2 regions of the Pseudomonas cistanchae genome follow, and region 2 is predicted to be linked to the other one. Evidence: predicted binding sites of a transcription regulator. Region 2 holds the regulator's gene; the other holds the start of a gene.

What was found. Region 2 encodes LexA, which represses DNA repair genes until DNA is damaged. Its sites were predicted from a motif close to CTGTNTNNNNANACAG; they were not measured.
Region 1: a site for LexA is predicted at 2,009-2,024, ahead of recN (DNA repair protein RecN). Genes of this name have one in related genera too.

Annotation. Positions count from the first base shown of each region.
Region 1 is NZ_JBTLWN010000007.1:240,355-244,594, reverse strand. It holds gene dnaK (molecular chaperone DnaK) at 1-1,234, opposite strand, end outside; gene grpE (nucleotide exchange factor GrpE) at 1,334-1,891, opposite strand; gene recN (DNA repair protein RecN) at 2,049-3,722, shown strand; gene fur (ferric iron uptake transcriptional regulator) at 3,807-4,217, opposite strand.
Region 2 is NZ_JBTLWN010000003.1:214,964-219,203, forward strand. It holds gene nagZ (beta-N-acetylhexosaminidase) at 1-580, opposite strand, end outside; gene ACX0MV_RS11065 (L,D-transpeptidase) at 601-1,125, opposite strand; gene ACX0MV_RS11070 (TetR/AcrR family transcriptional regulator) at 1,173-1,880, opposite strand; gene lexA (transcriptional repressor LexA) at 2,129-2,737, shown strand; gene sulA (SOS-induced cell division inhibitor SulA) at 2,749-3,222, shown strand; gene ACX0MV_RS11085 (hypothetical protein) at 3,276-3,509, opposite strand; gene ACX0MV_RS11090 (DUF6586 family protein) at 3,584-4,102, opposite strand; gene topA (type I DNA topoisomerase) at 4,168-4,240, opposite strand, start outside.

The sequences.
Region 1 (4,240 bases), on a different contig from region 2:
TCAGCGCAGTCATCACGCCGCCCATGGTTTCGATACCCAGGGTCAGCGGGCTGACGTCGAGCAGCAGAACGTCCTTCACGTCACCGGCCAGCACGGCGCCCTGAATGGCGGCACCCATGGCAACGGCTTCGTCCGGGTTGACGTCTTTACGCGCTTCTTTACCGAAGAAATCGGTCACCAGCTTCTGCACCAGTGGCATACGGGTCTGGCCGCCGACGAGGATCACGTCGTTGATCGAACCAACGTCGATACCGGCGTCTTTCATCGCGATGCGGCACGGTTCGATAGTGCGCTGAACCAGGTCTTCAACCAGCGCTTCGAGCTTGGCGCGGGAGATTTTCACGTTCAGATGCTTAGGACCGGTGGCATCCGCCGTGATATACGGCAGGTTCACGTCGGTCGACTGGCTTGAGGACAACTCGATCTTGGCCTTCTCAGCGGCTTCTTTCAGGCGCTGCATGGCCAGCGGGTCACCCTTGAGGTTCATGCCGCTTTCTTTCTTGAACTCGTCGACGAGGTAGTCGATCAAGCGGATGTCGAAGTCTTCGCCACCGAGGAAGGTGTCGCCGTTGGTGGCCAACACTTCAAACTGGTGCTCACCATCGACTTCGGCGATCTCGATCACGGAGACGTCGAAAGTACCGCCACCCAGGTCGTAAACGATCACGGTGTGATCGCCCTTGGCCTTGTCCATACCGTAGGCCAGCGCGGCTGCGGTCGGTTCGTTGATGATGCGTTTTACGTCCAGACCCGCGATGCGACCTGCGTCTTTGGTGGCTTGGCGCTGGCTGTCGTTGAAATAGGCCGGAACGGTAATCACCGCCTCGGTCACAGGCTCGCCAAGGTAGTCTTCGGCGGTCTTCTTCATTTTCTTGAGGATTTCAGCCGAGATCTGCGGCGGCGCCATCTTCTGGCCGTTCACTTCAACCCAGGCATCGCCGTTATCGGCCTTGGCGATCTTGTACGGCACCATCTTGATGTCTTTCTGCACGACGTCTTCGTCGAACTTGCGACCGATCAGACGCTTCACCGCGTACAGGGTGTTGTGCGGGTTGGTCACCGCCTGACGCTTGGCAGACTGGCCAACCAGAATTTCGCCATCGTTGGCGTACGCGATGATCGATGGCGTGGTACGCGCGCCTTCAGCGTTTTCAATAACCTTGGCTTTGCCGTTTTCCAGAATGGAGACGCAGGAGTTGGTGGTCCCCAGGTCGATACCGATAATTTTACCCATCTTCACTCTCCCGAAACTTTGATAATCCCGCCGCTGTGATGTGTCAGCCGCGGTAGCACTAAAACGCTTGACTGCTTAATGGGGGCGTCCCGAAAAATTTCAAGCCTGCTCGTCGATCGACGGCGGTGCATCGACCGGGGCCTTGCTGACCACCACCATCGCCGGGCGCAGCAGCCGACCATTGAGCAGGTAGCCTTTCTGAAACACCTTGAGCACGGTATTGGGCTCGACATTGGTGCTTTCCTGCATCGCCATCGCCTGATGGTGCTCTGCGCTGAAGGGCGCACCATGGGGGTCGATAGCTTCCAGCTGGTAACGCTTGAGGGTGTCGTGGAACAACTTCAGGGTCAGCTCCATGCCTTCGCGCACCGCCCTGATCGCCTCGTCGTCGGGGCTGGACAGTTCAAGGCCGCGCTCCAGGCTGTCCACCACCGGCAGCAAGTCGTTGGCGAATTTCTCCAAGGCGAACTTGTGGGCTTTTTCCACATCCTGCTCGGCGCGGCGGCGCACATTCTGCAGGTCCGCTGCCATGCGCAGCGATTGATCCTGCGCAGTAGCCAGTTGCTCTTCCAGCGTTTCCACGCGAGCAGCCAGGTCATCGCCCGATGCTGCTTGTGCTTCGGGATTCTGCGGATCCAGGGTCTGTTCGTCTGCCATGCGTTTCTCTCCTCAAAAAAATCGACGCGAGCCTCAACTTGCGTACCTGACGCCTATATGGGGGCAAAAACCAACCCTTCAAGGGCCGCCGGAGGATTGTCAGCCCATGAATAAACACTGTATAAATAACCAGACTTAAGAACTGGGAGGCCTCCCCATGCTGGTGCACCTGTCCGTACACAACTACGCCATCGTCGAACACCTCGACCTCGAGCTGGATGCCGGCATGAGCGTAATCAGCGGCGAGACCGGCGCCGGCAAGTCGATCATGCTCGATGCCCTCGGGCTGACTCTGGGCGACCGCGCCGACAGCGGCGTGGTGCGCCCCGGTGCGGACAAAGCAGACATCCTCGCCAGTTTCGATCTGGCTGATATTCCCGAGGCACGCGCCTGGCTGGCCGAGCGCGATCTGGACAACGACGGTCCGTGCATCCTGCGCCGCGTCATCACCGCAGAAGGCCGTTCGCGCGGCTATATCAACGGGGCACCCTGCCCCCAGGGCGACCTGAAGGCGCTGGGCGAGCTGTTGATCGACATTCACAGCCAGCACGAGCACCAATCACTGCTGAAGGCCGATACCCACCGCCGCCTGCTTGACGAATACGCCGGCAGCCAGGAACTCGCGCGCCAGGTTCAGCTCGCCGCGCAACGCTGGAAACAGACCAAAGCCGAGCTGGAGCGGATTGCCAATATCGGCGACGAACAACGCGCGCGCCATCAGTTGCTCAGCTACCAGCTGGAAGAGCTGGACAACCTGGCCCTGGGCGAGGATGAACTGGAGCAACTGGAGCACGAACACAAGAACCTTACCAACGCCGAAAGCCTGCTCAGCGCCTGCCGCCTGGTGATCGAACAATGCAGCGAAAACGACTCGGGCAACGTGCTCTCGGCGCTGACCAGCAGCCTGCATCGGCTTGGGGCCTTCCAGGGCCAGCCCGGCGCCTTGAGCGAAGCGACCAATCTCCTGGCCAGCGCGCAGATTCAGATAGAGGAAGCGGTTGGCGAGCTGAATCGCTTTCTCGACCATTTCGATGCAGACCCTGAGCGGCTGCAACAGATGGAAGAACGCCTGGATGCGATCTACACCCTGGCGCGCAAACACCGCATTCAGCCTAGCGAGCTGCTCGCCATGCAGCAGCAGCTGTTCGAGGAGCTGGAAAGCCTCAATGCCGACGACCAGGCCGCCGAGCGCCTCGGTGAAGAACTGGCCGCGTATGAGCGGCACTATCAGGAAAAAGCTGGCGAACTGAGCACGCTGCGTAACAACGCGGCCACCGAACTGGCCGCTGCGGTCGAGCGGGAAATGCAGAACCTGGGCATGCCCGGCGGGCGCTTCAGCATAAAGCTGAGCGCCAACAGCAACAGCGAACCGCACCCGCACGGCTTGGAGCAGCTGGAGTTTCTCGTCAGCGCCAACCCCGGCCAACCGCTCAAGGCGCTGGCCAAGGTCGCCTCGGGTGGCGAACTGTCACGCATCAGCCTGGCGATTCAGGTGATCACCGCACAGACATCGCGCGTGCCGACCCTGGTGTTCGACGAAGTGGATGTCGGCATCGGCGGCCCTACCGCAGAAGTCGTCGGCCAACTGCTGCGGCGGCTTGGCGAGCGCGGCCAGGTACTGACCGTGACCCATCTGCCGCAGGTGGCAGCACAGGGTCATCAGCACCTGTTCGTGCACAAGGTGCGTGAAAGCGATGCCACCCGCACCGCCGTCAGCAAGCTGGACAACGCGCGTAGGGTCGAGGAAATCGCGCGCATGCTTGGCGGTGTCGACCTGACAGAAGAGTCCTTGGCCCACGCGCGGCAAATGGTCAGCAGCGCCCAGGCCTGAGCCCGACAATCGAAACACCAGACAGCACAAAGGCGACCCTAGGGTCGCCTTTGGCATGGTGCAATTACGTCTGCGTTGCCACGCTTACATCGATTTCTTGGTTCGCACGTACAGCACCAGGTTGTGATCGACCAGTTCGAAACCATGCTCTTGCACGATTTCCTTCTGGCGCTTTTCGATCTCAGCATCGAAGAACTCGATCACCTGACCGCTATCAACGCACACCATATGATCATGGTGCCCACCGTCGGCCAATTCGAACACGGCATGGCCGCCATCGAAGTTGTGCCGCACCACCAGACCTGCAGCTTCGAACTGGGTCAGGACGCGATATACCGTTGCCAAACCGACGTCTTCGCCAGCTTCCATCAGTGATTTGTAGACATCTTCCGCGCTCATATGACGCTGCTCGGCAGAGTCGAGCATCTGCAGAATCTTGACCCGCGGCAGGGTTACCTTCAAGCCAGCTTTGCGTAGTTCGCTATTTTCAACCATGGTCTGTTTTCTCGCGGAAGCGG
Region 2 (4,240 bases):
GTTTAAGGTCGCACTGGCGAATCTGCTCGAGGCTGCGCTCATCCACCGGAATCGCCACGTGGGAATCGGCCTCGGCCCAGCCATGTCCGGGAAAATGCTTGCCGGTCGCGGCCATGCCCGCCGCCTGCATCCCGCGGATAAACGCGCCAGCCAACTGGGTGGCACGCTGCGCATCACCTTCGAACGCGCGACTACCGACCACCGCACTGCGCTGGTGGTCCAGATCCAGCACCGGGGCGAAGCTCAGGTCCAGGCCCGCCGCCAGCACCTCGGTCGCCATCAGCCAGCCACAGTGATCGGCCAAGACTTCGGCATTGATGTTGTCAGCAAGCGCACGCATCGCCGGCAAACGCACGAAACCCTGGCGCAGGCGCTGCACCCGACCGCCCTCCTGATCCACCGCCAGGAGCAGATCGGGCCGTATGGCCCGGATCGCCATCGACAGCTCACGGACTTGACGAGGCGTTTCGATGTTACGGGCAAACAGAATCAGCCCGCCGACTTCCGGCTGCCTGAGAATCTGCCGATCCTCGGCGGTCAGCCAGGTACCGGCGATATCCAGCATCAACGAGCCTTGCATGAGTGAACTCACAATAATCCTTAACTTAGCGGTGCTGCCGCCCAGACCGGGCACGCAGCCTCATCGATCTGCACGCGGCATCTGACCGGAACGCGGGGAAACAACTGAAGAAGGTCGGCATTACGCAAGCGCACACAGCCGTGGGAGCGCGGTACACCCATGGGTTCGCTGTCAGGCGTGCCGTGCAGGTAGATGTAGCGGCGAAAAGTGTCGACCGCACCAAGGCGGTTGCGCCCCAGCTCACAGCCGCTGAGCCAGATGATGCGGCTGAGAATCCAGTCGCGACCGGGAAACTGCTGCGCCAATTCGGCCGTCCAGACCTCGCCGGTCCAGCGGCGCCCTCGCAACACCGCAGCGCTTGGCAATCCCTCGCCAATCTTGGCCCGCACATAATGCAGGCCGCGCGGCGTACAGCCGGAACCATTAAGTTCGCCAACGCCATTCAAGGCCGTGGAAACCGGCAGACGAAGCTGCAGCGCACCGTCGGCGAAGCCGTAGAGGCGCTGGTCGGCAATGGAGATATGGATAAGGTCGAGGGTGCACATGGGCGGCTAGCTTAGCGGATCACACCGACCAAGCCCACCCGTGGGCATCAAACCTTGGCGGGTGCCGCAGGGCTCTTGATGCGTGGTTTGAGCTGCGCGCTGGCAAGGGCTTCGTCATGCACACCGCTCTCCGAGCGCATACCTGCAGCCAGGAACGGCACCATCAAGCGCATCACTTGCTCGATTGAGGTATTCACCCCGAAGTCCGTTTCGGCCATGGCGCGCAGCGCCTTGATTCCCGACATGCTGAACGCAGCCGCGCCGAGCATGAAATGAACGCGCCAGAACAACTCCAGGGGGGGAATACGGGGCGCTGCTTCATGAACCAGGAGCATGTAACGGCGGAAAATCTTGCCGTACACCTCTTGCAGATACTTTCGCAGGTGCCCCTGGCTTTGGCTGAACGCTAAGCCAAGCAGACGCATGAAAATGGACAGATCGTTGCCGCTACGCGGCTTAACCTCCAATGCCAGTTCTACCAGCAATTCGAGCAGCTCTTCAAGGCTGAACTTGGTGCCAGGCTTGGCCTGCCTGCGGTCAAGCTCACGCTCGAGGCTGCTGCAGAACGGACCGAGAAAGCGGGAGAAAACCGCCTGGATGAGCGCTTTCTTGGAGCCGAAGTGGTAATTCACCGCCGCCAGGTTGACCCCGGCTTTGCCAGTGATCAAACGCAACGAGGTTTCAGCGAAACCTTTTTCGGCAAACAACTGCTCTGCCGCATCAAGAATGCGTTCAACAGTTTCCGACTGGGCCATGAATTCTCACCTAGCAAACACTCGTTTGAAACATACGTTTTAGCTGATCAACTTGTCAAGCCAAGCGATGCATCTTACCCAGGCCTCGGTTGCCCGACAAAAGCATTTAACGTTCTGCCTGGCACCTGCTCTGTGAATAGCCTGATCAACCTCTGCTAGCGATGGGACGGTGAAATCCCAACGAACCTGTTGCCAAGCAACCTTCACTGTATATAATCCCAGTCACTGTATAAAAAGACAGAGTTCCCATGATCAAACTGACGCCACGCCAAGCTGAAATTCTCGCATTCATCAAGCAATGCCTAGAAGACAATGGTTATCCGCCAACGCGCGCGGAGATCGCTCAGGCGCTGGGCTTCAAATCCCCCAATGCAGCCGAAGAACATCTCAAAGCCTTGGCGCGCAAAGGCGCAATAGAAATGACACCGGGCGCTTCTCGCGGCATTCGCATTCCGGGTTTCGAACCCAGCTCCGAGGAAGAAGGCTTGCCGGTCATTGGCCGAGTAGCAGCCGGTGCACCGATTCTGGCGCAGCAGCATGTCGAGGAATCCTGCCGCATCAATCCCGAGTTCTTTCATCCAAGGGCCGACTATCTGCTGCGGGTACGCGGCATGAGCATGAAGGACATCGGGATTTTTGACGGCGATCTGCTTGCCGTGCACACGACCCGCGAAGCCCGCAATGGCCAGGTTGTGGTCGCACGCATCGATGACGAAGTAACGGTAAAACGCTTCAAGCGCGAAGGTAATCTGGTGTGGCTGCTCGCCGAAAACGACGACTTCGCCCCTATCGAAATCAACTTGGAAGAGCAGGATTTCGTTATTGAAGGTTTGAGTGTCGGCGTAATCCGCCGCTGAGAGGAGGTTCTATGCAGTTCCAGCAGCCACTGAAACGTACCCAACTGCCGCTGTTCGATGGATTTCTTGCGAATACTGTCGCACCACTGCTTGATGAAGAGGCGATGCCGCTCTGGCAAGAGGAAGCCGTGGCCTTCAGCGAACTATCGCTGCGCGGCGCCGCTGGGCACTGCCTTACCCTTCTCGCACCCATTCTGCGCGAGCTGAGTCAGAACGACGATGCGCGGTGGCTTACCTTGATCGCACCGCCCGGCAGCCTGACTCAAACTTGGTTACGCGAAGCAGGGTTGAACCGCGAACGAATTCTACTGCTGCACCCGCGCGGCGAACAAAGCGCGCTGGATTTGGCGCAACAAGCGCTGCGGCTGGGAAAAAGTCATACCGTGGTGAGCTGGCTGCACCCGCTTGAGCGGCAGGCCCGCTTGCAGCTTGAGGCTGCAGCGCGACATGGCAAGGCGCAAAGTTTGAACATCAGCCTGGGCTGAAACTGAAAACGCACAAGGACCGTGCTATCGGTAGGACTGTATAGCTTTCACGCTTAATGCAGAACGTGCGGTTCATCGTCGTGTTCGAAATTGCCTTCCGCCAAACGCCCCGCCATCTGCACCCCAACATTGAGCATGGCCTTCGCCACCTCCACATGCTGGCCTTGCAAAAACGCTTTGGCGCCTTCGGAGAAATCCAGCACCACCAGCGACTCTTCATCTTCTGCACGACGCAGAGCGATGCGGCCATCAGGCAGTTCGACGATTTCCAGAAAGGACGTTGGCATAGTTGGCTCTCCACAAAGGGCCGGCATTGTAACAGCCGACCCGCTCTCACCCTAGTCCGCTGATCAAGCGGCCATTACCACTCGCTTAGGGTTTCGCGAAAGCGCTTGGCCAGAGCCTTCAGCTGCTGCCGCCAGTCTTCCAGGGTTTGCCTAGACAGAGGCTCTGCCGGTTCATCCAGATTTACTGCGCTGATCAATGGCGTTGCAGGGTCAGTCTTGCTGCTCTTGGCTGCTTGTGGCGGCTGGAACAACAACTGGTATGCCTCAAGCAGCTGAGCGAGCCATGTGTGTGGATGTTGCACCAGCTCGACCAATTCGCCCAGTTCCTGGCTCGGCGCAGCAGCCAACACCGCCTTGTCGAGAAAAGCCTCGGCACGCGATGCATCGCTACCAGGCAAACGGTAGTAGCCCGCTATTTCATGGCACAGCCCTAACAACGCGCCATACAAATGAAACAACGTCGCCTCGCGCTCGGCCTGAATCAGCGCTTGCGCATTCATCGCTCGAATCTCCTCAGCCTTGCGCCAGGACTCGAGGGACAAGCCCGCATAAAAGATCTTCTGATTGGTACGGGTATAGAGTTCGTTGGCCATAACGGTGCGCTCCACTTGAACAAAGCGACTAAAGGCGCCTACTGAGGTAGGCGCGGTGCACTCGATCAACGTTTGTCTTCGACCTTCCACTTGCCGCCATCGTAAAACGCGCGCCAACCGGTTGGTTTACCGTCTACT